Regions from separate parts of the Roseovarius conchicola genome, predicted to be linked through region 1. Evidence: riboswitches for the same ligand, from Rfam matches in the RefSeq annotation. Region 1 holds a riboswitch; each other region holds the start of a gene.

Region 1 (9,832 bases):
TACGTCCCGATCCCCAACAACCCGCATGGCTGTAACATGGCACCGGACAAGATCCACCTGTGCATCGGGGGCAAACTGTCGCCCACCGTATCGGTGATCGACGTGCGCAAACTGGACGCTGTCTTCAACGACGACGCCGATCCGCGCAGCGCCGTGGTGGCCGAGCCTGAACTGGGCCTTGGGCCGCTTCACACCTGCTTTGACGGCAAGGGCAATGGTTATACCACCCTGTTCCTCGACAGCCAGGTCGTGAAGTGGAACCTGGAAGACGCCATCAAGCTCTATAACGGAGAAGATGTCGATCCGATCATCGTCAAGAAGGACGTGCATTACCAGCCTGGCCACAACTCGACCGTGATGGGCGAAACGCTGGAGGCCAACGACAAGTACTACGTCTCGATGAACAAGTTCTCGAAAGACCGGTATCTGAATGTCGGTCCCCTGAAGCCCGAGAACGAGCAGTTGTTTGTCATTGACGGCGACGACATGACACTGGTGCATGACGGCCCGACCTTTGCCGAACCGCATGACTCGATCATCGTGGACCCGTCCAAAGTGAGCCCACGTTCAGCATGGGATCGCAACGATCCAATGTGGGCGGACGCCCGAGCACAGGCCGAAGCGGATGGGGTTGATCTGGATGACTACCAGGAAAGCGTGATCCGCGATGGCAACAAGGTGCGGGTCTACATGTCCAGCCAGGCGCCCAACTTCTCACTGGAAAGCTTTTCAGTGCAGCAGGGCGACGAGGTAACGGTTTATGTCACCAACCTTGATGACATCGACGATCTGACCCACGGCTTTACCATGGGCAACCATGGTGTTGTCATGGAAGTCGGGCCGCAGGCGACCGCATCGGCCACCTTCGTGGCGGGCCAGCCGGGTGTTTACTGGTACTACTGCCAATGGTTCTGCCACGCACTCCACATGGAGATGCGCGGCCGGATGTTCGTTGAACCGAAAGCCACCTAAGCCATGATCCGTTCCCTGACCCTTTTGCTGTCTCTGGTGATTGCGCTGCCCCTCTGGGCCGCCGAAATCCGTGTGCAGCCCGGGTCAGGGAACCTTGCAAACGCCATCGCCGGGGCCAATCCCGGCGATGTGCTGTTCCTTCAGCCGGGACGCCATATCGGCGCGGTTACCATCGACCGCCCGCTGACCATAACCGGCACCCATGACGCCATTGTCGATGGCGCAGGTCAGGGCACAGTCATCACGATTGACGCTTCTGATGTCGCCGTGTCGGGGCTGACTGTCACCGGATCGGGGCTGGACAGCCAGGAACTTGATGCCGGGATCAAAATTCTGAAGAAAGCCGACCGCGCCTTGGTCGAGGACAACCGCGTGCTGGGCAACCTGCATGGCGTCGATGTCCATGGCGGCCATGATGCGATCGTGCGTAACAACGAGATTGAAGGCACGCAGCAGCGGCGGATGAACGACCGCGGCAACGGCATCTATATCTGGAATTCACCCGGGACCGTGGTTGAAGGCAACTCGGTGCGCTGGGGCCGCGATGGCATCTTCTCGAACACCTCGCGTAAAGGCACTTATCGCAACAACCTGTTCCGCGATCTGCGCTTTGCCGTGCATTACATGTACACCAATGACTCCGAAGTGTCTGGCAATGTCTCGATCGGGAACCATCTGGGTTATGCCATCATGTTCTCGAACCGGGTGGTGGTGAAAGACAATCTCAGCCTGTCCGACATCAGCCATGGCGTGATGCTGAATTATGCCAATAACGCAGATGTGTCCGGAAATCTGGTGCGAGGCGGGGCGGATCGCTGTACCTTTATCTACAACGCGCACAAGAACCTGATCTACGACAACCGTTTTGAAGGCTGCAATATCGGCGTCCACTTCACCGCCGGGTCGGAACGGAACGTGCTGACCGGCAACGCTTTTATCCGCAACCGGACGCAGGTGAAATATGTTGGTACCCGCGATATCGAATGGAGCTTTGAGGGCCGTGGCAATTATTGGTCGGATCATCCGGGGTTTGACCTTGGCGGGGATGGCATCGCCGACAGTGTCTTTCGGCCCAACGATCTGATGGATCACATCCTGTGGTCACAACCCGCCGCCAGCCTCCTGACCGGCAGCCCCGCCGTTCAGTTGATCCGCTGGGGGCAATCGAGTTTCCCGACCACCCTGCCCGGCGGCGTGGTTGACAGCGCGCCTTTGATGTCACCTCCGGTGATGCGCGTTCCACCTGAATACACTGCCATGGAGGCCAAGGCCGTCGCACGGCGGACTGAAAGCGATATTGATGACTTCGACATTAACGATCTCTCATCTCACTAAGACATTCGACGGGCTCGATGCCCTGTCCGATGTTTCGCTTGGCGTGGAGCCGGGCGAGCGGGTGGCATTGTTGGGCCATAATGGCGCTGGCAAATCGACCCTGATGAAAGTGATCCTTGGGCTGATCACGCCCAACGCCGGCGACGTGTCTGTCTGTGGTGTCGCCCCGGGACATCCCGAGGCCCGCGCAAAGGTGGCTTACCTGCCCGAGAATGCGGTGTTCCACGGTGCCCTGACCGGGTTGGAACAGATCACCTATTATATGCGCCTACGCGGCGAGGACACGGGCCAAGCAATGGAGATGCTGGACCGTGTCGGATTGGCCGGGGCCGCCAAGCGCCGCATTGGCACCTATTCCAAGGGCATGCGCCAACGGATCGGGCTGGCGCAGGCGCTAATCGGGCATCCCAGCCTATTGGTGCTGGACGAACCCACCAGCGGGCTTGATCCGGTGTCACGCCGGGATTTCTATGAATTGCTGGACGGGCTGGCCGCCGAGGGCGCGGCGATCCTGCTGTCCAGCCACGCTTTGACCGAGGTCGAGGCGCGCACGGACCGGTTGCTGATCCTGTCGGGTGGCAGGATGGTGGCCGAAGGCTCGCTACCTGATCTGCGCCGCGAGGCGGCATTGCCCGTGTCGATGCAGATCATCGCGATAAATGGCTATGACACCGATATCATGGCCGCTTTCCCCGATGCGATCCGCCTGAATGGTGGGCTGCACTTGAATTGCGCGCAGGAAGACAAGCTGGCCACCCTCGCCCGGATTTCCAGGCTGGAAGGCAAGGTCGCCGATCTTGAGGTGATCCCGCCCAGTCTGGAAGACATTTACAGCCATTTCAGCCGGAGGGACGGCCAATGATCACCCGTATCCTTGCCACGGCCAGCACGGAAATACGGATCGCGCGGCGCAACCTTTGGGTGCTGATCGCAGTGCTGTTGATGGTTGTCTTTTCGCTGGTCCTGTCCGCCGCAGGCTCGGCCCCTAGTGGCGATCTGGGGGCGGATCGTTTGTCTGTTGTCGTCACTTCGCTGACCTCGCTGTCGGTCTATCTGGTGCCCTTGGTGGCTCTGTTGATGTCCTTCGACGCGGTGGCCGGTGAAGTTGAACGCGGCACTTTGCCCTTGCTGCTGACCTATCCGGTGGCCCGTTGGGAAGTACTGGCCGGGAAGCTGATCGCACATACCGCCATCCTGATCCTCGCCATCTTCGCCGGGTATGGCGCGGCGGCCGTCATGGCCATAGTGAGTGACCCAGAGGCCGTGTCGGGCCTTGGTGCATTATGGCGATTGGCCTGGACCTCAATCCTGTTAGGCGCGACCTTCCTTGGCATCGGATATGCGCTTTCGGCCAAGGCGCGGCGCGTGTCGGGCGCGGCGGGCCTTGCAATCGGGCTGTGGCTGGGGTTGGTCGTGCTATATGATCTTGGCTTGCTGGCCGCCGTGGTGGCCGATGACGGTGGGTTTTTCACCACGGATATCTTCCCTATCGCCCTATTGGCCAACCCGGCCGACGCCTTCCGCCTGTTCAACCTGACCGCCGCGCAAGCCGCATCGGCGGCGGCGGGAGTAGGAGGTGCCGCCACCGCCATCCCGCAATGGCAATCGTTATGCTCAGTCCTGATCTGGCCACTGGCCGCCCTGGGATTGGCCGCCTTCGTTTTCAGAAAGGTTGACCCATGAGATACCTGCTATTGATTGCAACGCTGCTGATGCTGGCAGCCTGCAAGGAAGAGATCGCTCAGAACACCGATCCGGTGCCGATGTCCGAAGATGCGCTTGGCCATTACTGTCAGATGAACCTTCTGGAACATGACGGCCCCAAGGCGCAGGCGCATCTGGCGGGTCTGCCCGGCGCGCCGCTGTTTTTCAGCCAGGTGCGTGACGCCGTTGCCTACACACGGATGCCCGAGCAAAGCCACGAGATCCTGACCGTCTGGGTCAGCGATATGGGCGCCCCCGGCGCCACATGGGAAACCCCTGGTGAGACCAACTGGATCGCCGCCGAGGATGCTGTCTATGTGGTCGGGGGCGCGGTTGTCGGCGGGATGGGCGCGCCCGAGTTGGTGCCGTTTTCCAAGCCTGAGGATGCCGCCGCTTTTGCGCAGGAGAACGGCGGTGAGGTGATGAAACTGGCCGACATCCCTGACGATGCCGTTCTGGCCCCTGTTGTTCTGGTCAATGACACCTCGGATGCCGAGTATGAAGATCGCCTGCGCGCCTTGTCGCGCAAGAACGGAGAGTAAGATGAAGACCACCCGCCGCCGCTTTCTGGCCATCAGCGCCGCCGCCTTTGCCAGCCCTGGCCTTGCCGCGGCGCAACCGGTTTACACGTGGGAAGGTGTGGCGCTTGGTGCCCGCGCGACCCTGCGTCTGGCGCATCCCGATGCGCCCGCAATCAGCGCCCGGGTCGCAACCGAGATTTCACGGTTGGAGGATATCTTCAGCCTCTATCGCCCGGACAGCGCCGTGTCCCGGCTAAACCGAGCCGGTGCCTTGACGGCGCCGCCTTTTGAGTTGTTAGAGTGCCTCTCTCTGGCTGGCGCGGTACACGGCGCAAGCGACGGCGTCTTTGATCCCACGATCCAGCCGCTCTGGGCCTGTTACGGCAATGCCGCAACGGCAGGCACGCTGCCGGATCAGACGGCCATCGAAACAGCCCGCGCGCTAACGGGATGGGACCGCGTCACGGTGGGGGCCACTGCCATCACCCTACGCCCCGGCATGGCGCTAAGCCTGAACGGGATCGCCCAGGGCTATATCGCCGACCGCGTGGCCGATATGCTGCGCGCCGAGGGGCTGAACGATATACTGATCAACACCGGTGAGTTCCGCGCAATGGGTGCGCAGCCGGACGGACTGCCGTGGCCAGTCAAGCTGACCTCTGGCGGCACTGTGCCGCTTGCATCGCGGGCTCTGGCCACTTCTGCGCCGCTTGGCACCACGTTTGATGAGGACGCACAGATGGGTCATATACTTGATCCGCGCAGCGGTCTGCCCTGCGCGTCACAGTGGCGTGAGGTCACCATATCGGCAAACACCGCCGCACTGGCCGATGCCCTGTCAACAGCCGCCTGTTTGTTTCAGACCCGTGCTGAAATCGAAGCATGTCTGGCGCAATTCCAAGATACGCGACTTGAGGCGGCCATACCGGTCTGACACCCGCGCTTGGTTCTCAGGGGTGCGACTGCACAAGATAATCGCGCAAGGCGACTGGTGGATTTTCGAACAGGCTTGATGTCGGGACAGGCTGCGCTGCCACCTGATCGGCAACCAAAACAACCTGCTCGGCGATGCGGCGGGCGTCCTCCGGATCGTGGCTGACCATCAACAGGGTGGTTCCGGTTTCAGCCACCAGATCGGCAACAAGATCAAGCATTTCAGCCTTCAGCGCGGGACCAAGCGCCGCAAAGGGTTCATCCAACAGCAGCAAGTCGCGCTTTTGCACCAGAACGCGGGCCAAGGCGACCCGACTTTGCTGGCCGCCGGATAGCTCCGATGGTTTGCGCGCAGCCATCTCGGACAGCCCAACGCGGCCCAAAGCCGACTGAACCTGCGCTCTTTCCGCGTCAGACAGCCGCTTGTTGGGTTGCAGACCAAGGGCGATGTTTTCGGCAGCGGTCAGATGGGGAAACAGGTTGCCGTCCTGAAATAACATCGACACCGGGCGTTTGCCCGGGGCGAGCTCCGTCAGGTCCTGATCCTTCCAAAACACCCTGCCCTCCGCAAAATCGCGAAACCCGGCAATCGCCTCAAGCAGGGTCGATTTCCCGGCGCCGGATGGCCCGATCACGGCTGTCTTAGTGCCAGCGTCGATGCCAAACTCGGCGCGCAGCGTGAACTCGTTGTTCTTGATGATGCAGTGTTCAAGTTTCAGCATGCCAGCGCCCCCCGCGATCCAGTATCCAGAATGCCCCCATCGACAACATCAGTAACAACAGGGCCCCGCCAGAAGCAGCCTGCATTTGATAAGCCCCCATCAACCGGAAGATTTGCAAGGGCAATGTGGCGATATCGGCATCTGCAAACAAGGTGATCACCCCCAAATCCCCCATGGAGAGGGCTGCGGTCAGCCCGGCGGCAAAACCAATCTGCGGTCGCATCCGGGGCAGCATGACGCGAATGAAAAAGACGCGCGGCGACATTCCGACGGCCAGAGCAAGGCGACCATGCTGCGCCACCACATCGCGTGCCACCGGGATCAGAATCCGCAGCGCAAAAGGCAGCGCAAAAACCACATTCACCACCGCAGTGACCGGCAGCGCCAGCGCCGTTGGATCACCCAGCGGTCTGATCATGATAAACAGGCCGGTCCCGATGACCAATGGCGACGCCGCCAGACCCAGGATGCCACAAAGCTCGACCCATCCGTGTCGCCCTGCCGCAACGGAGACCGCCATCGGCAAGGCCAATACCAGCATGACAAGCGTACTGGCGGATGATACCGCAATCGACACAAGGGCGGCGCGCAGCACCTCCACTGGTACGTCCATGATTCCGGCAAGACCGGAGGTGATCACCGAGATCAGCGGCAACAGAAGAAAACCGGTCGCCAACACAATCCAGACCGTGTCGATCAGCGACGAGCCTGTGTTCCAGCGGCGTATGGACCGGTCCAGCCCTGCGCCAAAACCTTCACCGCGCGAAAGCTTTAACGCTGCGGCAGCCGCGGCAGCGGTTAGAACCAATTGGACAGCCGATAGAAGGGCTGCGCGCCCGAGGTCAAAATCAAAGGTGAAAGCCTGATAGATCGCCAGCTCAATAGTGGTGGCACGAGGGCCACCGCCCAAGGTCAGCGCCACCGCAAAGCTGGTCAGGCAAATGGCAAAGATCACGGCCAGAATGCCGGGCAGAATGCGCAGCAACATCGGCGCTTCAATCAGGCGGAACAGGGCAGACCCGCGGCAGCCCAACTGTTCGGCCAGGCGAAACCGCTCGGCTGGAATTTCTTGCCAACCTTGCAGCACCAGCCGTGTGGCCAGTGGCAGGTTGAAAAACACATGCGCGATCACGACGCCATGCAGGCCATAAATACTGATCGGGGGCAGGCCAAAAACCCCGAGGGCGTCCGAAATCCAACCGGACCGACCAAAAACCTGCAACAGGCCAAGGATCGCCACGATCACCGGAAGAATGAACGGCGCGCCAAGCAACGCGATCAGCGCCCGTCTGCCGCGAAACCGGCGCCGGGCCAGCGCGCGGGCCACGGGGATGGCAAGGCCCGTGCTGATCACCGCCGAGAGGATGGCCTGGGTCAGGGTAAAGCGCAGCGCAGCCCAGTCGGCGGCAACAAACCCCCGCCCCGTTTCGGCGCGCAGGGCCACAGCGGCCAATGTCCCGACGATCAGCGCGGCCACCAAAGCCGCCGCGCCGATCCCGGGAATTGGGTTTACTGGCTGAGCGCGTCGAGCCATTCGGCCAGCGCTTCGTCCCGTGCCGCAGCTGCTTCACTCGGCGTCAACAGAAGGGATGTCTCAGGGGTGTGCAGCGTGTCGAAGCCGTCAGGCAAACCTGCCGCCGGGGTCACAGCAGGATACATCCAGTTGGTGGTCGGGATGATCTGTTGGAAAGGTTCGGTGACCATGAAGGCCAAAAACGCGTCGGCAAGGTCGGGCACATCCGAGCCTGCCAGTTTCGCGGCCACCTCGACCTGCATGTAATGACCTTCGTCAAAGGCGGCGGCAGCTTTGCTGGCATCTTCCTCGGCGATCAGGTGATAGGCGGGTGATGTTGTGTAGCTGAGGACCATGTCAGCCTCGCCCTCAAGGAAAAGGCCATAAGCCTCGGACCAGCCTTTGGTCACGGTCACGATATTGTCGGACAACTCGGCCCAGATGGCCGGCGCTTCGTCGCCATAGGCCGCCTTGACCCACAACAGCAATCCAAGCCCCGGCGTTGACGAGCGTGGGTCCTGGATTAGGATTTTGGTGTCACTTGCCGCCAGATCGCGAAAGTTCGAAGGGACAGCGGCATCGGCGTTGTGAATAAACGCGAAATAGCCCCAGTCGAAAGGAACGAATGTGTCGTCATTCCAGTCGACCGGCATGGTATACTCGGCGCTGACGGAATGCGGTGCGAACAGCCCTGTGTCCTTGGCCGCCTCTATCAGGTTGGTGTCCAGACCCAACACAACATCGGCATCCGAATTCTCACCCTCAAGGCGGATGCGCGACAACAGGGCCGCGCCATCCTCGATGCCGACAAGCTTCAGATCACACTCGCAGATCGCCTCAAAGGCCTCTTCCACTTGCGGGCCGGGACCCCAGTCCGCGACAAAACTATCATAAGTGTAAACGGTCAGTTCTGGCACATCGGCAGCAGTCGCAGATGTGGCACTCAGAATTCCCGCAGCAATCAGTAGACGTTTCATATCATCCTCCATTGCGGCGAGAGGGTAAGGACGATGAGAAACTCTACCCTTCCCTCCGCCGGTTCTAGCCGGTTCAGGTTCAACGGGTTCGCAAAAGAAGCATCTCAGCGCCGATGACGACGCACCCCGAGGTAGGTTCCAGCTAGCGGGATTTAAGCCTCGCTTCAACCACAATCTGATGCGTCAAAACAGCGTCAGAGATCGCATCATGCCAGCATGCTCTCGTCCAATGAGGGTGTCAGTGGATACGGACACTGCTTTGTCCTTCCGGACATGAAGGGCGCATCCATGCGGGCGGGCCGGCACGTCTGTATAAGTCGGGTTTGCGATGCTGCTGGACGAATCGTTGCGCCTTTTACCGGGAACGCGATCACCACTGCGGTGCCGGTCATCCGCGCCCCGAACTGGCCCCTCGTGGGATGCGTGGCGCTGTTGTGGGCGATTGCAATGGTGGCCAATGTGATCGACGCATTTGCCGTGCCCTCTCTCTATGCCTTCACGCCGGTTTTCAGGGAGTGCTGAAGGGATCACCTAAACCCCGGCATCTGAAGCCCGGCAAACACTGAATGACTTTGCTCGCGCTTTCCACCGGGTTCCAGGATCGGAAAGTGTCGCGTTACATGACCAGGCAGTGCTAGAACTCAACGCCTTGTTGTGCCTTGATCCCATCGCGAAACGGATGCTTGAGCGACTTTATCTCGCTCACCAGATCGGCAATTTCGATAAGCTCGGGCTTGGCGTTGCGCCCGGTCAGCACCACATGAGTCATCTCGGGTTTCTTATCGCGCAGAAAGCGCACGATCTCATCGATATCCAGGTAGTCATAACGCAATGCGATGTTGATCTCATCCAGCAGCACCATACGCACGGTGTCGTCCAGAATCAGAGACTTGGCCTTTTCCCACCCCGCCTCGGCTGCGGCAATGTCGCGGGACTTGTTCTGGGTTTCCCAAGTGAACCCTTCGCCCATGGCATGAAACTGACACAGATGCGCAAAGTGATCTTCGAGAATCATGCGCTCTCCGGTCTGCCAACTTCCCTTGATGAATTGCACGACAGCACAGGGCATGTCATGGGCGATGCACCTGAGAATCATGCCGAAACCGGCGCTGCTTTTGCCCTTGCCCGGGCCGGTGTGGACGATGATCAACCCCT
Region 2 (9,832 bases), on a different contig from region 1:
GCGCCCTGGGCCATCCTCGGCCACCTGCCGCAGCACCGCGTTGATCAGGCCCTTCAGCTTGGCATAGCGTCGGTGATTGCCCAGCAGGCCGACCATATCGTTGACCACGCCATGCGCCTCGCCACCCAGACAAAGCTCGACCGTGCCAAGGCGCAGGATGTTATGCACCGTCAAAGGTGGCGGCTTGCGCAGAAACCGTGAGATGATGCGGTCGGCCCGTTCGATGCCGCGCAGCGTTTGCAAGGTCAGGCGCTGGGCGCGGGCGCGATCCGCCGGGTCCAGCCGGTCCAGAGCGCCCCCTGCGATCAGATCGGACAGCAGGCGGCCCTCTTCCATGATCTTATCAAGCATATACAGCGCGGAACTGCGGGGGGTGGGCGGTTTCATAGCGGGCGGGTCCTTGCCGGGGGCGGTGCGGGGCGTATATCAAGGGGCGGAGACCAAAGGAACCCAGCGATGAGCGATCCCGAGAAGAAAGACCTCCCCCCCGCTGCCATCCGCGCCCTTGCCGAGGCCGAAGAGCGCCGCAAAGCTGCCGAAGGGCAAGACGCGTTGCCCAAGGAACTGGGTGGGCGCAAAGGCCCCGAACCCGTGCGCTATGGGGATTGGGAAAAGAAAGGCATTGCTGTCGATTTCTGACTTGGCGCGACAGCCTGCCGCATCCCCGGTGCCGGACCCAGAGCTACCTCTGTCCTTCAAACAGGTGAAAACTCGGAGAGAGACATGTTCAAAGGACTGGGAATTTCGATCGCACTGATCGTTGGCGGCATGGTTGCCGTGCCCGCAGCCATCGTGGCCGCACTTTAAATCGAATACTAGATGTCGGGCGCGGCTTGGCTACCCGACATCCCTCTCTTCTTCCTCAAAACCGACACTGAAAACGCCGCAACGAGACATTTTTCGTTGGCTGCGTCGTGATTTCATCACACCATGTCCAGGCATCGCGACCAAATGAAGGCCCGCGTCAGAGAAAGGGAGAGAGCATGGAAAAGGTCAAGTTCACTCAGATGAAAGATGGCGACAAGGAGGATTACGATCTTCTTGGAAAGCTGGAGCACGAGTATGTCAAAGGCACCGCCGACCGTCTTCTGACCGCGCTGGTTGAATTGGATGAAAGCCTGTCGGGTTATCAGATCACCCGGCTTGGCCACTCGCTGCAATCGGCCACGCGGGCCTGGCGCGATGGTGCGGATCAGGATTGGGTCGTCGGGGCGCTATTGCATGATATTGGCGATATCTTTGCCCCTCATAACCATGACGAATACGCCGCCACGATCCTGAAACCCTTCGTGCGCGAGCAGGTGACTTGGACGGTCGAGGCGCATGGCGATTTCCAACTTGCCTATTTTGGTCATCACGTCGGCGCAGACCCTAACAAGCGGGAACGCCATGCCGGCAGCCCTTATTTCGACGATTGTTCCGAGTTCTGCGAACGCTGGGACCAATCCAGCTTTGACCCCGATTACGATCACGAGCCCATCGAGTTTTTCGCCGACATGGTGCGCGAGGTGTTTGATCGTGAACCATATGATCCCGCCGTCATCCGCCCCGGTGTCCGCGAACCATTGCAAGATCCCGAACGGGCGGCGGAACGGGCGGCCTGATGTCGCGGCTGCTTGCCTCGGCTGCACTTGAACGCTGTCTTTTGCCCGCTGACGAGGCGTCGTCGTTGCCACCCGCTGTCTATCGCTCGGACGCGGTGGCCGACGCCGAGGTAACGGCGATTTTCCGTGCAGGGTGGATCGGGGTGGGTCGGGCTGACATGGTGGCCGAACCTAGCGATTACATCACCTTGGACATCGCAGGGCAGGCCATCCTGCTGCTGCGCGATAACGAAGGGATTTTACGCGCCTATGCCAATACCTGTCGCCACCGCGGCGCGCGGCTGGTGGATGGCGAAGGATCGTGTAAGGGCCTGCGCTGCCCGTTTCATTCGTGGTTCTACGCGCTGGACGGGCGGCTGGTTTCGGCCCCCGAAATGGAGGCCGCGCAGGGTTTTGACAAGGCCGAGAACGGGTTGATCACCTATCGCGCTGAAGAACGGCTGGGTTTTGCCTTCGTCTGCCTGAACGCCGATGCTCCCGACCTTGACACTCATCTGGGCGAGTTTGCGGGCTTGCATGCGGACTGGCCAATGGAGTCACTGGTCAGTGTCCGGCGTCGGGTGCTGGAGGTGGAGTGCAACTGGAAACTGTTTCTTGAGGTGTTCAACGAATACTACCACCTGCCTTTCGTGCATCCCGATTCCATCGACAGCGTTTATGCGCGGCCCAATCCGCCCGATCCAGTACAAGGCGGTTTTGCCACCCAGTTCGGGGCGACCGATGGGACGGGTGGTCTGTTGGAGGATCAGCAGGACAAGGCGCTGCCCGATATGCCGGGTCTGCAAGGGTGCGCAAAAACGGGCGCACGCTATACGTGGGTGTTCCCGAACATGGCCTTTGCTGCCAACACGGACGCGCTCTGGTGTTACGAGGCCTACCCGCTGGGTGGGGACCGCTGCCTTGTTGTGCAAACCTCGTGTTTCCCGCCCGAGACGGTTGACCTGCCAGAGTTTGCCGAGAAGTCGGCGGCGTATCTGGATCGCATGGATGCCGCCCTGGACGAAGACGTCCCCGCCCTGATCAACCAACAGCGTGGGATGGCCAGCCCTGACGCCCGGCAAGGCCGGTTTCAGCCCGAGTTGGAGCCAAATGTTGCCGCCTTTGCCCGCTGGTATGCTGCGATTGGCATCTGACGCTGCTTAGGGCTTGACGCCGCATGCCAGAGCAGTAGCTATACCCACACGACAGGGGCGTCTTGAAAAAGGCTGAGAAGTACCCTTTGAACCTGAACCGGATCATGCCGGCGGAGGAAGTCGTGGGCCTGTTTTGACGTTCGTGCCCGCCTTCTTTCGTTCGCAAGGAGGCACAACGATGCAAGACGCAGGACACTACCTTGAAAACATGCGGGCCACTGCCCCGCTGGTGCAGAACATCACCAATTACGTGGCGATGAACGTCATGGCCAATGTGATGCTGGCGGCGGGGGCCTCGCCCGCCATGGTGCACGCACGCGAGGAAGCGGCAGAGTTCGCCGGGATTGCCTCGGCGCTGAGTGTCAATATCGGCACGCTTGATCCCGATTGGGTCGCGGCTATGGAAGCGGCGGCGCGCGTGATGAATGACGCGGGCAAACCCTGGGTGCTGGACCCGGTTGCGGTCTTTGCCACCGGATTGCGGCGCGAGGCGGGTGCACGGCTGGTGGCGTTGAAACCCACCGTGATACGCGGCAATGCCTCGGAAATTCTGGCGTTGGCGGGGGCCGAGGCCGCAGGCCAGGGCGCGGATGCGGGTGACAGCGTGGCCAGCGCCGAGGCCGCCGCACGCACCCTGGCCGCGCAGACAGGCGGGGTTGTCGCTGTCACGGGTGCGGTGGATTACATCACAGATGGCAGCCGCGCCTATCGTGTGGAAAATGGCGATCCGATGATGCCCAAGATCACCGCGCTGGGATGTTCTTTGACCGGCCTTGTGGCGGCTTTCGCCGTTGGACAGCCGACGCTTGAGGCAACGACAGCCGCTTTGGCCTATTACGGTCTGGCGGGTGAACAGGCCGCGCAGAAATCTGATGGCCCCGGCACGTTGGCGATGCATCTTCTGGATGCGTTGCACGCAATGACACCCGAGGCGTTGACGGCCCGGTCGCGGATCACTGAGGCATGATGGGGCCGGTCTATTTCGTCACCGATCCGGGGGCCGACCTGCCCGTTGTCGGTCAGGCCCTTGCCGCGGCGCGTGGTGGGGCACGGCTGATCCAGCTGCGCGACAAATCGGCGAGCACACCCGAGTTGGCGGCGCAGGCACAGGAGCTGCAAACCGTTTTGGCACAGCATGACGCCAAGCTGATCATCAACGACCGGGTCGATGTGGCCATCACGATAGGCGCATACGGATTGCATATTGGTCAGAGCGATGGAGATCCGCGCGATATCCGCGCCCGCATTGGCCCGGATATGATGCTGGGCCTGTCGGTGGAAAATGCGGATCAATTGGCTGATGTGCCGTTGGACTGCGTCGACTATCTCGGCGTTGGGCCGATCCGCGCCACGGCAAGCAAGCCGGATCATGCGCCACCCATCGGGTTTGCCGGACTGGGGCAGATCACAAAAACCACACCACTGCCCTGTTATGCCATCGGCGGTATCGGCCCGGGTGATGCGGCGGGGTTGCGCGCGGCTGGGGCGGTTGGGCTGGCGGTCGTTTCGGCCATAGCCCGCAGCGCCGACCCCGAGGTGGCAACCCGTGCCTTATTGGAAGAATGGAGGACAACATGAGCGCGAATATTCTCTCTATCGCGGGTTCGGACCCTTCCGGCGGGGCCGGTATCCAGGCCGATATCAAGGCGATTTCTGCCAATGGCGGCTATGCCATGGCCGCGATCACCGCCTTGACTGCGCAAAACACCCAAGGGGTCAGCCGGGTTGAGCTGACCACGCCCGATATGGTGGCCGAGCAGATCGCGATGATCCGTTCCGATATCCGGGTCGATGCGGTCAAGATCGGGATGCTGGGCAGTTCCGCGATCGTTAAGGCGGTGGAAAAGGCGCTGGACGGGCTGGATGCGCCGATTGTGCTGGATACCGTGATGGTGGCCAAGGGCGGAGACCGCCTGTTGCAGGCCGATGCGGTTGCGGCCCTGCGCGACCACCTGTTGCCGCGCGCCAACATCATCACCCCGAACCTGCCCGAGGCCGCCGACCTGCTGGGTGAGGACGAGGTGCAGGATGAGGCCGGGATGATGCGACAAGCCACGGCTCTTTTGGACCTTGGGGCGCAAGCGGTTTTGCTGAAAGGCGGACATCTGAAAACCGACCGCAGCCGCGACCTGTTGCTTTGGCAGGATGGGGATGAGTGGCTGGAAGCCCCGCGTCACCTGACGCACAACACCCATGGCACGGGATGTACGCTGTCAGCGGCATTGGCTGCGTGGTTAGGGCGAGGCGCCGGAATGCCAGAGGCGGTTCGGGCTGCCAAGGCCTATGTCACCGGCGCGATTGCAGCGTCGGATCTTTTGGACGTCGGGCGGGGCCACGGCCCGACCCATCACTTTCATGCCATGTGGAGGGTTTAAATCAGCGCAATACCAGATCGGCGAATTCGCCGGTGCCCTGATCCGAAATGAAGCGCATGGTGTTGCCCTGCACCTTCACAGCCTGGCAGTTGGGTCCAAGATCGCGCTTGCCCCAATAAAGATCACGGCAGAAATAGCCTGATTTCCAAGTCCACGCGCCGGTCACACTGCGGCCAAAGGCGTTGCCCTTGATCTGGCCATCCGGTGTGACGTCCAGCTTGATCCCGAAGCGGGTCAGTTTGCGCCCATCCACAAGCGATACAAAAGCTTGTTTATCGCTGATCTGGGAAAAACTATCGGCAGTCGCCGGGCTGGAGATGGGTGTGGCCAGAAGAGCGAGGCTGAAGAATGCTACGAGTTTACGCATGATCATGTCCCTTTAGCAGATACCGAGGGGTACGCGGCACTGCCCAGAACGGATCACTTTTTTGGGAGGAGACTCCCCGAGGTTACTTCAAACCCAGCACATCGAGCATGTCATACTCGCCCGGTTTGCGCCCAAGTCCCCACAGGGCCGCTTTCAAAGCCCCCCGTGCGAACAAGGCACGATCGCTGGCGATATGGCGCAGCACGATCCGCTCGCCTGCACCGGCGAACATCACGTCATGTTCGCCCACGATATCGCCCCCGCGAATGGCGGAAAATCCGATATGACCCCGTTCGCGCTTGCCGGTGATGCCGTCACGCGCGCGATCTGACACGGCGTTCAGGTCCACCCCACGCCCTTCGGCGGCGGCCTCGCCCAGCATCAGGGCGGTGCCCGAAGGCGCATCGACCTTTTGGTTGTGATGGCTTTCGATCACTTCAATATCGAAATCCTCGTCCAACGCGGCCGCCACCTGCTTGGTCAGTTGCACCAAAAGGTTCACTCCAAGGCTCATGTTTCCAGCGCGAATGATTGTGGCATGGCGCGCGGCGGGTTTAAGCTGGGCAATTTCGGCGTCGCTCATCCCCGTGGTGCCGATCACATGCACGGCGCGGGCCTGTGCCGCGAGGGCGGCGAATTCGAGCGTGGCGGCAGGGGCAGTGAAATCAATGATGGCTTGGGCCGTGGCAAAGGCCTCAAGCGGATCATCCAGAACGGTGATACCGGTTGGCGCGCCACCCATCGCGGTGCCAAGATCCTGACCGACCCAAGGGTGCCCCTGACGCTCCAACGCGCCGGACAATTGGGCATGATCGCTGTTTTGAACGGTCTGGATCAGCATCTGGCCCATGCGGCCGGATGCGCCGGTAACAACAATGCCTGGCAGGTCTGTCATGATATTCGTCCCTGATGATCTGGCCGTTCGTTTAGCGCACCCGGGCGGGGGCCGTCTATCGCGAAGTTTTGCGTGGGTGCCCGGATCAGCTGCATCGCCGCTTGGCAAAGCGTGCGATAGGTCTTAGATGCACGCTCATGGCTAAGAATAAGTTTCATGACGGGCCAGGCCCTTCGCAACGCCAACTGCGCGTTGGCGAATTGATCCGCCGGACATTGTCCGAGGTGTTGATGCGTGGCGATGTGCACGACCCTGATCTGAACCGCTTGTCGGTGACGGTGGGTGAGGTGCGCACCTCGCCCGATCTGAAAGTGGCAACGGCTTATGTTTCGCCTCTGGGCGGGACGGGCAAGGATGACCTGGTGGGTCTGCTGGCCCGCAACAAGGGCGAGCTGCGTCGGATCATCGGCAAGAAGCTTGAGCTGAAATACGCGCCCGATCTGCGGTTCCGTCTGGATGAGACCTTTGATCAGATGGATGAAACCCGCCGCCTGTTCGCACAGGACGATGTGCGCCGCGATCTGGACGAGTAGATGCGCGCGCTAGTGGCATGTCTGATCCTGCTGGCGGCCCCCGCTGCGGCGGTTGAGTGCAGGAATGTCAGCTTTGAGGGCGAGAAATATACGCTCTGCGAGGTCAACACCGACGCGGATGAGCTGCGCCTGTTCCTGACCGATCCTGATCGTGATGCGCCCTTTGGCAGCTTTGACAATGTCGAAGCGCAATTGCGCGACAGTGGTGAAACCCTGCACTTCGCGATGAACGCGGGCATGTATCATTCGGATCGTCGCCCCGTCGGACATTACGTCGAGGATGGCCAACAGCGCAGCCCGGTGATCGCCAGCGATGGTCCCGGCAATTTCGGCCTTTTGCCCAACGGCGTCTTTTGCATCCGCGAGGGCCGCGCCGATGTGATCGAGACGAAACGCTTTCAGCGCGAAAAGCCAGCCTGTACCTATGCCAGCCAGTCGGGCCCGATGCTGGTGATCGACGGCGCGCTGCATCCGAAATTCCTGAAAGACAGCGACAGCTATTACGTGCGCAACGGCGTTGGTACCTCGGCGGATGGCAAGACCGTCTGGTTCGTCATTTCGCGGGGCACGGTCAATTTCCACACTTTTGGCACCTTCTTTCGCGACGGGCTGAAGGCCCCGCAGGCGCTCTATTTCGATGGCAATATCTCGCGGCTCTACGCCCCCGATCTGAACCGCAATGATGGCGGTTTTCCGATGGGTCCGATCGTGGGTGTTGTGGGCAAGGCGGACTGAGCGATGGCACGGAAACGCAAGGGCCGCGATATCTCGGGCTGGCTGGTGGTGGACAAACCGGCGGGCATGACCTCAACCGCGGTAGTCAACAAGGTGCGCTGGGCGTTGCAGGCCAAGAAGGCAGGCCATGCCGGCACACTTGACCCCGAGGCGACAGGCGTTCTGGCGGTGGCTTTGGGCGAGGCGACCAAGACCGTGCCCTATATCACCGATGCGTTGAAGGCCTATGCGTTTGAGGTACGGTTGGGACAGGCCACCAATACCGACGATGCCGAGGGCGAAGTGATCGCCACCAGTGATCTGCGCCCATCGGATGACGAGATCAAAGAGGCCCTTGGCGCCTTTGTCGGCGATATCCAACAAGTGCCGCCCAAATTCTCCGCGGTGAAGATCGACGGAGAGCGCGCCTATAAACGTGCCCGCGATGGCGAGGAGTTTGAGGTCGAAGCGCGGCCTTTGTGGGTGGAAGAACTGGTGCTGACCGACCGGCCCGATGTCGACCATGTGCATCTTGAAATGACCTGCGGCAAAGGCGGGTATGTGCGCGCCATTGCCCGCGATCTGGGCGAGGCGCTGGGCTGTCATGGTCATGTGACCTGGCTGCGCCGCCTGTGGTCCGGCCCGTTTGAGGCCGAGGATAGCCTGAGTTTTCAGCAGATCGAAGAGATGGCGCAAACTCCCGAGTTGGACAGCCATCTGCGCCCGCTTGAAGAGGGGTTGAGCGAGTTGCCAATGGTGCGCTGTGCGCCCGAGGCGGCGGCCAAGTTGCGCAATGGCAATCCCGGCATGGTGATCGCGCAGGATGTGGAATACGGCGATGAATGCTGGGCCGCTTGCGATGGACAGGCCGTGGCGGTGGGCCGTTTCAAGGCCGGTGAATTACATCCTTCCCGCGTCTTCGTCAGTCATGAGTAATCCTGACCAGCTTCACGATCCCGGCGGCAAGGTACGCTTGCGTCTGCCTGACGGAGTGATCGGCGGGGCGACGTTTTCCGAGTGTGGACGGTATCGCCAGGCCCTGACCCGCGACTGGACGCCCAAGGGCACGCCCCCGCGTGCAATCCTGTTCATCGGCATGAACCCGTCAGTGGCGGGGGCAGAGGTGTCAGACCCCACCTGCCACCGCGAATTGATGTTCGCCCGCGACTGGGGATTCACCCGCTATCTGAAAGGCAATGTGCTGGACTGGCGCGCCACCTCGCCCAAGGACCTGCCGGTTGACCCGGGAGAGGCCAACAGCCCCGCCAACCTGACTGCCCTGCAAGAAATGGCCGCCGAGGCCGAAACGGTTGTGATGGCCTATGGCAAGCTGCACGCGCGCTATCAGCCAGTGATTGGTCAGGTGATCGATGCGATGGAAGCCTTGGGTAAACCCCTGACCTGTCTGGGGCTGAACAAAGACGGATCGGCCAAACACCCGCTTTACCTGCGCAAGGATACCCAGCTGAGGAACTTCCCAAGACCGGACGGGGTGTAAGGCGTATTCCCTTCGCTCAGCGGCATCCTTGCCTTGGATTTTGCACTCTGGCCGGGCCGGTCGCAGGTACAACAAGAAGATAGCGGTCTTACCCGCCTTCCCAAATCACCCTTGCCGGAGATCCCAAAGGTAATCCGCGCGGAAGATGCTCAGCATTGAACTGAAAGAGCTCGATCCCCTCACGATAGCGCCAAGCTGAATTTCCGCACCTTCTTGACGAATTGGCCGGTCAAAAAGCCTCTTGTCGGCCAAATTTTAAACACAAAACGGATTTACCACCCTTAGTCAGATAGTTTTGGAGGGCTCAAATGTATCTGTCTGTTGTAGTTCCGTGCATGAACGAAGAGGAAGCGATTCCGGAATTGGTCTCGCGCCTCGCGGCTGTGACGGACCCTTACAAAGGCCGTGCTGAAATCGTTCTTGTAGATGACGGCTCGACGGATGGTACATGGGCTGAAATCCAGCGGATGCAAGCCTCATATCCGCAGTTGCGCGGATTGCGAATGTCCACAAACCGAGGTCACCAGATCGCGCTAACCGCAGGGCTTGAAGCGGCCAAGGGTGCACGCATTTTCATGTTGGATGCAGACCTCCAAGATCCGCCCGAGTTGCTTGGGGACATGATGTCTATGATGGATCGCGGCTATGATGTGGTGTATGGTCGCCGCGTGGAACGTCAGGGTGAGACGATTTTCAAACGTGCTTCCGCGCAT
Region 3 (9,832 bases), on a different contig from region 1:
GGATATCGGCGATATGTCCGCCGGGATTGGCGATGGATTCGCAGAACACCGCGCGGGTATCATCGTCAATCGCGGCTTTCACGGCGTCGGCGTCGTCAATGTCGACAAACTTGGCCTCCCAGCCGAAGCGTTTGATGGTCTGGCCGAACTGCGTGATCGACCCCCCGTAAAGCCGTGTGGAAACCACCACATTGCGCCCCGGTTCCATCAGCGGGAACAGCGCCATGATCTGGGCGGCGTGACCCGAGGAACAGCAGACAGCGCCTGCGCCGCCTTCCAATGTTGCCACGCGTTCCTGCAAGGCTGCCACGGTCGGGTTGGTCAGGCGCGAATAGATATAGCCGACTTCCTGCAGGTTGAAGAGCGCGGCGGCATGTTCGGCATCGCGGAACACATAGGCCGTGGTCTGATAGATCGGGACCTGCCGCGCGCCCGTCGCCGGGTCAGGCCGGGCACCGGCGTGAATTTGCAATGTATCGAAACCAAACTGGTGAACACGATCCGACATTTTAGGTCTCCCTTGGCAATCTGTTTGGCCAAAGGTGTATGGCATCTGCGAGCGGCCCACAACTGGGCAGTCGGGGCCTTTGGTTTTGGTCTGCGCTGGCTTTGGACTATTCTTCCTGTTCGGGCTTTGGGTCGGGAACATCTGCCTTTTGCTGGAGAAAACGCGCGTTGAGCGCCGGGGCGGTTCCGGTGAAGAAATAGACAATCGACATGGCAACACGTCGGAGCAGGCCGGGATACGATCTAGCGCCGGGCATCTTTGATTGCGCGACCTCGGTGTCGGCGGATATCGCGGCAAGCAAGGCTGCGGCGGTTTCGGCCTGATCATCCGGCACCATGATCTTGGCACCGCCGAAGGCGACGGAAAAATGCTGTGCGTTGGCCATCATATGGTAGCCGGGGACAAAAACATCGTATCCCGCGCCTTCAAGCGCCGAGATCATCAGGGCGGCCTCGGACGGGCTGTAGGCATAGGCCAGAAGTGTCAGTCCGCTGCCGTCTCCCTTGGGGTCCATAGCCATCAGCGCATCCAATAGCCTTCACGTTTGATCTTGTTGCGGATCGCCTGTTCCTTGCGGGGCAGATCATCGCGATCAAACAGGTCGCGCACCTTGTGGCCGCGCCCGTGGTAAATCATGAATTTCATCGGGTCATAGGTTTTCAGAACCCGTTTGATCCAGTTGGGCGCACTGACCGCTTCCAGCACCTGGACAACCCGGTCGCTTTCGCGGGCATAGAGCAGTGGCAGCAGGCGGTAATGGCAGGTGACATCGCCATCCAGCAACCCCTCGGGCAGGGCATCACGCCCACCACCCAGCGAATGAATGACCAAGGGCAGGGCCACCTGATCCAGCCATGGGTCCAGTTCCTGCACGATCAGTTCGGGGGGCGGATCATCGCGGATGGACAGGGCATATTCAAGGAACCGCTGACCGAACACATGCGGGCATTTGTAAAAGAAGAACCCGGCGTTGAAATAAAGATATCTGCGCCAGAATTCATCGGGCCATGCCGGGTCAAGCGAGCTGTCAAACTCAAGCCCGAACCGGTCATAAAGTGACTTCCAGATCTGGGTATATCCCGGCCCGTAAAGTTCGATCTTGGGCCAGGTGCCCTCGCGGCGCAACGAGGCGGTGGGGCGTTCAAAATCAAACGGCACCTGCGCCAGATCGCCGGTGATCAGCGTGTCGGTGTCAAAGAAGACAAACGGCTCGCCCTTGGGCAGGGCCATCAGCGCCTCGATCTTGTTGCCATAAGGATAGGCCTGTCCGAAATGCTTGCTTTCAAACGGAATAATCTCGGCATCCAACCGGTCCAGCAGACCGCGTGTCTCATCGCCGCGGATCGTCGGATCGTTGTTCCACAGTGGCCCCGGTTGTGGTTCGGCCACGATCAGGCGGCCCTCAAAACCGGGACTCATTGCGCGTAAGGAAGCGGCGAATACAATCGCCTCATATTGCAGGCGTCCGCCCTGACCGACGATCATGATGTTGTATGGTTGGATTTCTGATGCCTTACCGGCCATACTTGTCCCGATCTTGCCTGCCTGTTCGTTGAGGGCACTATAAAACCCAAAGCGACAGCAAAGAAGGGGCAGTTTGAGGTGTTCTGCAAAAACCTGATATGTGACTGATATTTTAAGGACGAGGATTTGAGATGTTGGATTGGATACTGATCATGATCGCGCTTGCTTTTGGGTATGCGGGCGGTGAGGGCGGGGGGGATTCATCTGCGCCTGCCATCGGTCTTGGCTTGGACGAAAGCGTCGTTATCGGTGAGGATGTGATCATCGGTGAGGGTGTGAGCATCGGCAAAAGCTTTGAGGCCGAACCGCAAACCCCTACTGGCAGATTCACCACCGCAACCGAAGTGAAGCCGATCCTTGAGATGACCAAGGCCAACTGGGTGGCCGTGCGCGACTTCAACGGGCAGGACCTGCTTTATGTCACGCATATATGGTCGTGGCGTTGTGGGCTGTTGCAGATGCGTTATGCGATCAACGACGGCGAGATGCAGGAGTGGCCATTGCCGCCCTGTCACGAGGGTACCAATGCACCAAATGCCATTATCGAAAGCGATGGGCTGCCCTACGCGACATTCGCACCCGGCAGCATTCAGCAGGTGCGCGTCGAATTGTTGTTCGATGATTTGAGCGAGGCCAGCGCCAGCTTTACCCGATCAGATGTATTGATGCCCTGACATGCGTCACAGCAGGTCTGTGTAGGGAGGCCTGAGTATTTCAACTGATTGTTTTATTGAGATTTATTCAGAGAGGAAACACCATGACCGAAGCCCACGTACCCGATATCCGGCCCATCATCATCGAAGCGGGAGCAAAAGGGATGTGCGTCACATCCATATACTCCTCGGGTTCCGGTGACTACGACAAAGACCGTCAGGTTCATAACGCGCGGCTGCAATTCAAACCTCAGGCCATTTTCCATTGCCGACACGCCGATGATGTCAGTTTCTTACTCAAAAGACTTTACGAGCTAAAAAAGCGTGATGGCCGGGGTGTGCCGGTGACCATTCGTTCGGGCGGCCATCATCACGAGGCCATGTGCATGAACAGCCATGGTGCGGTGCTGGCTCTTGATGAGATCAACATGATCGACGTGGATGATGACAAAAGCCACGTCTGGCTGGGGTCTGGCCGGCGGCTGGACGAGGTGATCAAACGGCTGGCTGAGGACAATCGCCTGCTGCCCACGGGCGGTTGTGATACGGTCAATGTGGGTGGCCTGACCAATGGCGGCGGCTGGGGCTTGTCCTATCGGACCTTGGGCCTGACCGTGGATATGCTGCGCGAGGTGGAAATGGTTCTGCCCAATGGCGATATTGTTCAACTGGACAAGGATCGTTTCACCAAGGGAGAGACCAGCATGCTGGTCAACGCCCCCGCTCTTTTCAAAGCGATCCGGGGCGGCGGCGGTGGCAATTTCGGCGTTGTGACCCGGTTCCGGTTTCAGTTGACCGAGTTTGATCCGGAGTTTTGCACCTTCACGCTGCAATACGGTCGCGAGTTACGCACCGAGATGGCGGAACGATGGGCCAAGGTCTGTGAAGATGCCGATCATCGTCTCAACCTTTTTGCGCGGATGACCGTGGTTCCGGAAGGGCCGCATATCGACGCCAATCCTGCCTTTCTGATTGGCGGTCGGTTCTATGGCTCTGAAGAAGAATGCGAAAAGGCGATTGCGCCTCTGATGATCTATGAGGGGCTCGAGTTAAAGGACATTCGGTCCTACAGGTTTGATAGCCCTGAGAACTTTATCGTCGGGCTGTTTCCGGGCCGCGAGGAGCCGGCCCGGGGGCGCGATGGGACGCCCCTGCCGGCGCAGGGTTTTGCACTGCAGGTGGGGGCTGGCTCTATGAGCAAACCCACAGATACCTGCATCACATGCCCCGAGCCGCACAAGGTCAGTTCGTCTATGCCCGCAGGGAATGCCGCAGACATTGCGGATGCGGCCAAGAACTATATCGACTGCTATCCGGTGGTGAAGGATGTGAACATGTATCTCAGCTGGCACGGTATGGGTGGGCAGGGCAAAATCGAGCCCGAAGGCGGCACCTCCTTCGCGTGGCGCGAGATGCCCTATATGCTGCAGATTCAAGCCTGGTGGTGGCCCGATAGCGGGGTGAACGAACAGGCCGTGCTGAACTGGGTCACTGGATTTCGCGAGGCACTGGCCCCCTATACCACCGGAGCGTTCATCAACTTCCCGGATGCAGATCAGGATGTCGAAACCTATTACTCGCCCCAGATCTACAGCGATCTTCAGGATGTGAAAACGAATGTCGATCCGCATAACCTGTTGAAATTCGACCTTGGTATTCCGCCACGCTAGGCTCTGCCGGGATCATCCCCGCGCGGCTTGGTCAGATATCTGTTCTGTCCCGCAAGACGGCCCGTATCCCGTGCCGCAATACCTTCTTATCAAGGCGGGTCGGTGTCGTTTTGTTTCATGTGTTCAGCCCCGTGGTGCGGGGCTATCGGTCCAGCCAATTGCGGCAGGCATGATCGACAACCGCGTGCAGGATCAGTGTAAAGATTGCCAACACGATCAGCGCGGCAAACATCAGGTCAATCTTGGCGCGGCCATTGGCAAGCAGCATCAGGTATCCCAGTCCTTGAGATGCTCCGACCCATTCGCCGATGATCGCGCCGATCGGAGCATAAACCGCCGCAAGCCGCAGGCCCGAGGCAAGTCCGGGCAGGCCCGCAGGCACCCGGATATGCCACATGATCCGCGCTGGCGAGGCGCCCATCACGCGGGCAAGGTCCAGCCAACCGCGCGGCGTGCGCATCAGCGCGTCAAAGAAGGCCGACGTAACAGGGAAATAGATGATCAGCAGCGCCATGGCGACTTTCGACCAGATCCCATAGCCCAGCCACAATGTCAGCACCGGGGCCAGCGCAAAGACCGGAATCGCCTGGGAAAATACCATCATCGGGCGGATCAGGCTGCGTGCCATGGGCGAGGCGGCAAGGCCAATGGCCGTGGCCCCACCAAGTATCGCGCCAAGGGCAAGGCCCAACAGCACTTCGATCATCGTGGTCATCGCATGTTCGGCAATCAGTGCGCGACTGGTCCAGAGCGTTTCGGCCACCAGCCCCGGGCCAGGCAGGATAAAGCGGGGCACGCCCGTCCATGCCACCAGTGCCTGCCAGAGGGCAATTGCCACTCCCGCTGATAGCATTGCGTTCAGCCAGGGTCGGGTCATGCCCGCGCCATCAGGCGCGACAGCAGCGCCCCCTGAGCCGCCAATGCCTGTTCATCATCCACTGCACGAGGGGGGTGGGTCTCTGGCAGTGGGACCGCCTCGCATCCGCGCTCGGTCAGCAATACCACCTGATCGCCCATCCTGATTGCCTCGCCTGGGTCGTGGGTGACCATCAACACAGTGCGCTCTTTCAGCAAGTCGGCAGCCAGATCCTGCATCTCTGCCCGGGTGCGCGCATCAAGCGCCGAGAACGGTTCGTCCAGCAGAACCACCGCGCGATCTTCCATCAGCGTTCGGGCCAGCGCGACGCGTTGGCGTTCCCCGCCCGACAGGGCGCCGGGGTGTTTTCTCGCGTGGTTGACCAGCCCCACCCGCGCCAACAGGTCTTGTGCGCGGTCGTGATCCGGGACTGCGCCGCGCAGGCGTATCCCAAGGATCACATTGTCCAACACGCTCAGCCACGGCATCAGCAGATCACTCTGCGCCATCAATGCAATGCGACCCGGCAAGGGGACGTGATCCGAGACGGCAATGCTGCCCTCCAGAACGGTCCCATCTTCGATCCCCGCGATCAGGCGCAACAATGTGGTTTTGCCAACGCCTGACGGACCCAGCAAGCAGGTCCAGCGTGCGGCTGGCACGCTCAGTTCAACCGGGCCAATGATCACCGCCCCGCCGATCCGGACAGTGCCCGACAAGGTGAAGCCCGGCGCGCTGCTCATCCCGACAGGCCCATGTCCCAGAACCCCACTTCCAGCCGTGTGGCGGTGATGAACCGCTGGGTCAGGGCCTCCCACCGGGGACTCCGGGTTGGATCATCGCCCAGACGCCGCGTGATGGCCCCGTCGATCAACTGCCCTACGGCGATGCAGCTGCTCTGATAGTCCTCGCCGGAATAGGTGGCGATCCAGTCGCCATAGACATCGCTGCCGGCCTGCTCTTTCAGAGTCAGCCCGATCTCGCCGTAGCCCATCACACAAGGGGCAAGGGCGGCCAGAAGATCAAGGAAGTCTCCCGAATGGCCTGCATCCAGAACATATCGCGTATAGGCGATGTTATGGGGGTGTTCGGGGGCAGCGAACAAATCATGTTCGCTCAGCCCTGCCTCGGCGCAGGTCTTGATATGCAGTGCGATTTCGCCATTGATCAACGCATCCACCGTGCCCGCGGCAAGGCGCATCTCCTCGACTGTGTCCGCCTTGGTGACCGCCAGCGCCCAGGCCCGCGCAAAATGGATCAGGAAGATGTAGTCCTGGACCAGATAGCGCATAAACGCTTCGCGCGGGAGTGTGCCATCGCCCAGCCCCCGCACAAAGTCATGCTGCGTGAAGGCAGACCACTGCGCACCTGCCGACGTGCGCCAATGAGAAAAGTCCCGACCATATTCCATCACTTCGCCCCGGGGTCGATCGCCAATTGCTCAAGGCCGCGTGTGCCTTCAACCAACCCGGCCTCGTTCAGGAAGGCTTCGAACCGCGCATAGCGCCCGGCATCCAGCGCGGCAGGACGCAGGGCAAAACGGGGCAGCGTGTCGTCCCAGGCCTTGGCGTTCAACGCGTCGTTCAGCTCGGCCGATGTGCCGGCGAAAAGCTCCCAGCTCTCGTGCGGATGATTGATGATGTATTGCGTGGCCAGCTCGGTGGCATGCAGGAAACGGTTGATCAGATCCATGTCCATCTCGGCAGGATTGGCGACATAGATCAGCTCATCATATGACGGCACACCTTCTTCCTCGACAAACATGCAGCGGCCCGGCACCCCTTCGATCTCCATCTGGTTCAGCTCGAAATTCCGGAACGCACCCAGGACCGCATCCACCTGGCCCGACATCAGCGAAGGTGACAGCGACCAGTTCACATTGACCAGTTCGATATCGTCCAGGGACAGGTCATGCTTGGCCAGAATAGCGACCAGCAGCGCCTCTTCCACACCCGCGACGGAGAACCCGATTTTCTTGCCCTTCAGGTCGGCGGGCGACTTTATCGGACCCTCCTCAAGCACCAACAGGCAGTTGAGCGGGCTGGCGACCAGCGTGCCCACCCGGATCAAGGGCAGCTCCTCAGCCACTTGTAGATGCAGTTGCGGTTGATAGGAAATCGCCAGATCGGCCTGCGCGGCGGCGACCATCTTGGGCGGATCAGACGGATCAGCCGGGGCAATCACCTCGACCTCAAGGCCCTGATCAGCAAAGTATCCCTTTTCCTGCGCGACAATAATCGGGCCGTGATTGGGGTTAACGAACCAGTCCAGAATGACGGTCATCTTGTCCTGCGCAAAGGCAGGCGTGGCCAGCAGAAAAGCGGCCAGAAGGGCGGCGAATTTCATGTTGTTTCTCCAGGGAAAAGGTTTGGTGAAATCCGTTGGCTCCTGACGCTGCAAAAGCACGCGCGGCGGCACAAAGAAAGCAGGGGGTGGCTCATTCCAGTCTTCCTTTCAACATCCCCTGAATCCGGTGGTGCGAAGGAAGAGCGAACGCAGGTTACGTCCCTTTGAAACTCCGTTCCCTCCGCCGGTACTGACCGGATCAGGTTCGATGGGTTGGTCATGGACCTCTCAGCGCCGACAAATCGGGGCACCCCAACGGATAAATCCGACCTAGCAGGGGGGTGACCAAAGGGCAAGGGGCACAAAAACTGCGGATAATTTTAGCTGTTGGCGCTTTGTTAAGGCGGGTTTGACAAGCTGCGCGGACAGTAAATGGAGGCAGGCAATGCATGGGCTGATCAATCGCGCGATTGAGCGATTCATCCGTGATACCTATGGGCGCGATATATGGTTGAAAATCGTCCAGTCGCTTGACCTTGGGCTGACCGAGTTTGAGGCGATGATGACCTATGACGAGGCGATCACACATCAGGTTCTGGACAGGGCCGCCGAGGTGTTGGAACGCCCTCGTCACGACTTACTGGAAGATATCGGCACCTATCTGGTTTCGCATCCCAACGTTGAGGCACTTCGCCGCCTGTTGCGCTTTGGGGGCATGACATTCGAAGAGTTCCTTCATTCGCTGGATGATCTGCCGGAACGTGCCCGGCTGGCCGTGTCAGATCTGCAATTGCCCCGGTTGGAACTGCGTGGCCATACCCGTGCCTCCTACAGCCTCGTGGTGCAGGCCGGGCAGAAGGATATCGGCGAGTTCGGTTACGTGATGATGGGGTTGTTGCGTACCATGGCCGATGACTATGGCGCGCTGGTTTATCTTGAGCACAAGGGCGGGCGGAACGGGACCGAGATCATCGCGGTGGAATTGCTGGAGACGGCGTTTGCAGATGGCCGCAATTTCAGCCTTGGGGCTGGGGTCGCGGGATGAGCAGGATGGACAAGATTGCAGCTGCTCACATGATGGATACGCTTTGCCCGATGCATGTGGTGCTGGATGCGACGGGCCATATCGTGCATGCGGGGCCGACATTGGCCAAACTGCGCCCCGCGGGGGATCCGACAGGCCTGCGTTTTCTGGAACTGGTCGAACTGAAACGCCCCCGGATTGGCACCACCATGCGAGAGTTGCTGGCCGCCGCCGGGGTCAAGCTGCACCTGCAACTGCGCGATCCACCCCGCACCGGGTTGAAAGCTGTGCTGGTTCCGCTGCCCGAGGGAACCGGGTTCTGCCCTGCTGGCGGCGCGGTGGTCAACATGTCGTTCGGCATTTCGATCCTCGATGCCGTGCGTGATTTCGACCTGACCAACGCGGATTTTGCGCCCACCGACCTAGCGATGGAAATGCTCTACCTGGTCGAAGCGAAATCTGCCGCGATGGAGGCCTCGCGCAAGCTGAACCTGCGTCTGCAAGGGGCCAAGATCGCCGCCGAGGAACAGGCGTTTACCGACACGCTGACCGGGTTGAAAAACCGGCGCGCCATGGACTTTGTTCTGGACCGGCTGTTTGAGACGGAAACCGATTTCGCGTTGATGAATTGCGATCTGGATTTCTTCAAGGCGGTCAATGATACGCTGGGCCATGCCGCGGGCGATTTCGTGTTGCAGACCGTGGCCCGCATCATGCTGGAGGAAACCCGCAGGGACGACACGATCGTGCGTACGGGCGGGGACGAATTTGCATTGATTTTTCCGCAGCTGACCGATGCAAGAATCGCATCTGAAATAGCGCTGCGGTTGATCAAACGGCTGGAAGAACCGATTCCCTTCAATGGCAACATGTGCCGCATTTCGGCCAGTATCGGGTTCACGCTGAGCGCGCAGTATAAGTGCCCGTCCATCGAACTCATGATGGAGGATGCCGATACAGCCCTGTACGCGGCCAAGAATGCGGGGCGCGGACGGCACAAGGTGTTTGATATGACGATGCGTGACAGCTAGCCAAAAGGCCTATGCCGAGGTCTGACCAGTTAACGCCTCAGTGCGGATAAGTGGTGCAGGCAGCAAACAGAATCCTTCAGCGGGTGATCATCGCCAGATAGCCGTCATAAAAGCTGCGAATGCTCCATTCCATTTCGGCCAGCGGGCCGGGTTGGAAAAACTGCGAATTCACCCCCTGTTGGTTCAGCCGGATGATCCGCTCGTCATCCAGTGAAGTGACATGCCAAAGCCAGGTCAGATCATCCAGATCATAATCTGTGCCTTCTTCGGCATCTTCCCG

Evidence for each region. A riboswitch is a leader RNA that binds a small molecule or an ion and turns the genes downstream of it on or off. The one in region 1 is predicted to bind thiamine pyrophosphate.
Region 2: linked by a shared signal. The riboswitch ahead of thiM (hydroxyethylthiazole kinase) and the one ahead of thiB (thiamine ABC transporter substrate binding subunit) in region 1 are both predicted to bind thiamine pyrophosphate.
Region 3: linked by a shared signal. The riboswitch ahead of V6N02_RS00205 (ABC transporter substrate-binding protein) and the one ahead of thiB (thiamine ABC transporter substrate binding subunit) in region 1 are both predicted to bind thiamine pyrophosphate.

What each region holds. Positions count from the first base shown of each region.
Region 1 is NZ_JBGEHK010000003.1:381,277-391,108, forward strand. Features, by position in the region: gene nosZ (TAT-dependent nitrous-oxide reductase) at 1-972, shown strand, start outside; gene V6N02_RS11095 (nitrous oxide reductase family maturation protein NosD) at 976-2,307, shown strand; gene V6N02_RS11100 (ABC transporter ATP-binding protein) at 2,273-3,169, shown strand; gene V6N02_RS11105 (ABC transporter permease) at 3,166-3,990, shown strand; gene V6N02_RS11110 (nitrous oxide reductase accessory protein NosL) at 3,987-4,553, shown strand; gene V6N02_RS11115 (FAD:protein FMN transferase) at 4,555-5,466, shown strand; gene V6N02_RS11120 (thiamine ABC transporter ATP-binding protein) at 5,483-6,187, opposite strand; gene V6N02_RS11125 (thiamine/thiamine pyrophosphate ABC transporter permease ThiP) at 6,174-7,721, opposite strand; gene thiB (thiamine ABC transporter substrate binding subunit) at 7,697-8,677, opposite strand; TPP riboswitch at 8,710-8,816, opposite strand; gene V6N02_RS11135 (hypothetical protein) at 8,894-9,199, shown strand; gene cobO (cob(I)yrinic acid a,c-diamide adenosyltransferase) at 9,312-9,832, opposite strand, start outside.
Region 2 is NZ_JBGEHK010000002.1:628,972-638,803, forward strand. Features, by position in the region: gene V6N02_RS08885 (RsmB/NOP family class I SAM-dependent RNA methyltransferase) at 1-387, opposite strand, end outside; gene V6N02_RS08890 (DUF1674 domain-containing protein) at 457-639, shown strand; gene V6N02_RS08895 (HD domain-containing protein) at 984-1,604, shown strand; gene V6N02_RS08900 (aromatic ring-hydroxylating oxygenase subunit alpha) at 1,604-2,737, shown strand; TPP riboswitch at 2,781-2,873, shown strand; gene thiM (hydroxyethylthiazole kinase) at 2,916-3,704, shown strand; gene thiE (thiamine phosphate synthase) at 3,701-4,315, shown strand; gene thiD (bifunctional hydroxymethylpyrimidine kinase/phosphomethylpyrimidine kinase) at 4,312-5,112, shown strand; gene V6N02_RS08920 (dihydrodipicolinate reductase) at 5,114-5,479, opposite strand; gene dapB (4-hydroxy-tetrahydrodipicolinate reductase) at 5,562-6,374, opposite strand; gene rbfA (30S ribosome-binding factor RbfA) at 6,512-6,907, shown strand; gene V6N02_RS08935 (phosphodiester glycosidase family protein) at 6,908-7,642, shown strand; gene truB (tRNA pseudouridine(55) synthase TruB) at 7,646-8,557, shown strand; gene V6N02_RS08945 (DUF1643 domain-containing protein) at 8,550-9,119, shown strand; gene V6N02_RS08950 (glycosyltransferase family 2 protein) at 9,428-9,832, shown strand, end outside.
Region 3 is NZ_JBGEHK010000001.1:38,322-48,153, forward strand. Features, by position in the region: gene V6N02_RS00165 (O-acetylhomoserine aminocarboxypropyltransferase/cysteine synthase family protein) at 1-508, opposite strand, end outside; gene V6N02_RS00170 (hypothetical protein) at 615-1,028, opposite strand; gene V6N02_RS00175 (hypothetical protein) at 1,028-2,032, opposite strand; gene V6N02_RS00180 (hypothetical protein) at 2,164-2,706, shown strand; gene V6N02_RS00185 (FAD-dependent oxidoreductase) at 2,790-4,355, shown strand; gene V6N02_RS00190 (ABC transporter permease) at 4,498-5,232, opposite strand; gene V6N02_RS00195 (ABC transporter ATP-binding protein) at 5,229-5,954, opposite strand; gene tenA (thiaminase II) at 5,951-6,622, opposite strand; gene V6N02_RS00205 (ABC transporter substrate-binding protein) at 6,622-7,557, opposite strand; TPP riboswitch at 7,717-7,822, opposite strand; gene V6N02_RS00210 (heme NO-binding domain-containing protein) at 7,943-8,542, shown strand; gene V6N02_RS00215 (GGDEF domain-containing protein) at 8,548-9,552, shown strand; gene V6N02_RS00220 (aromatic ring-hydroxylating oxygenase subunit alpha) at 9,629-9,832, opposite strand, start outside.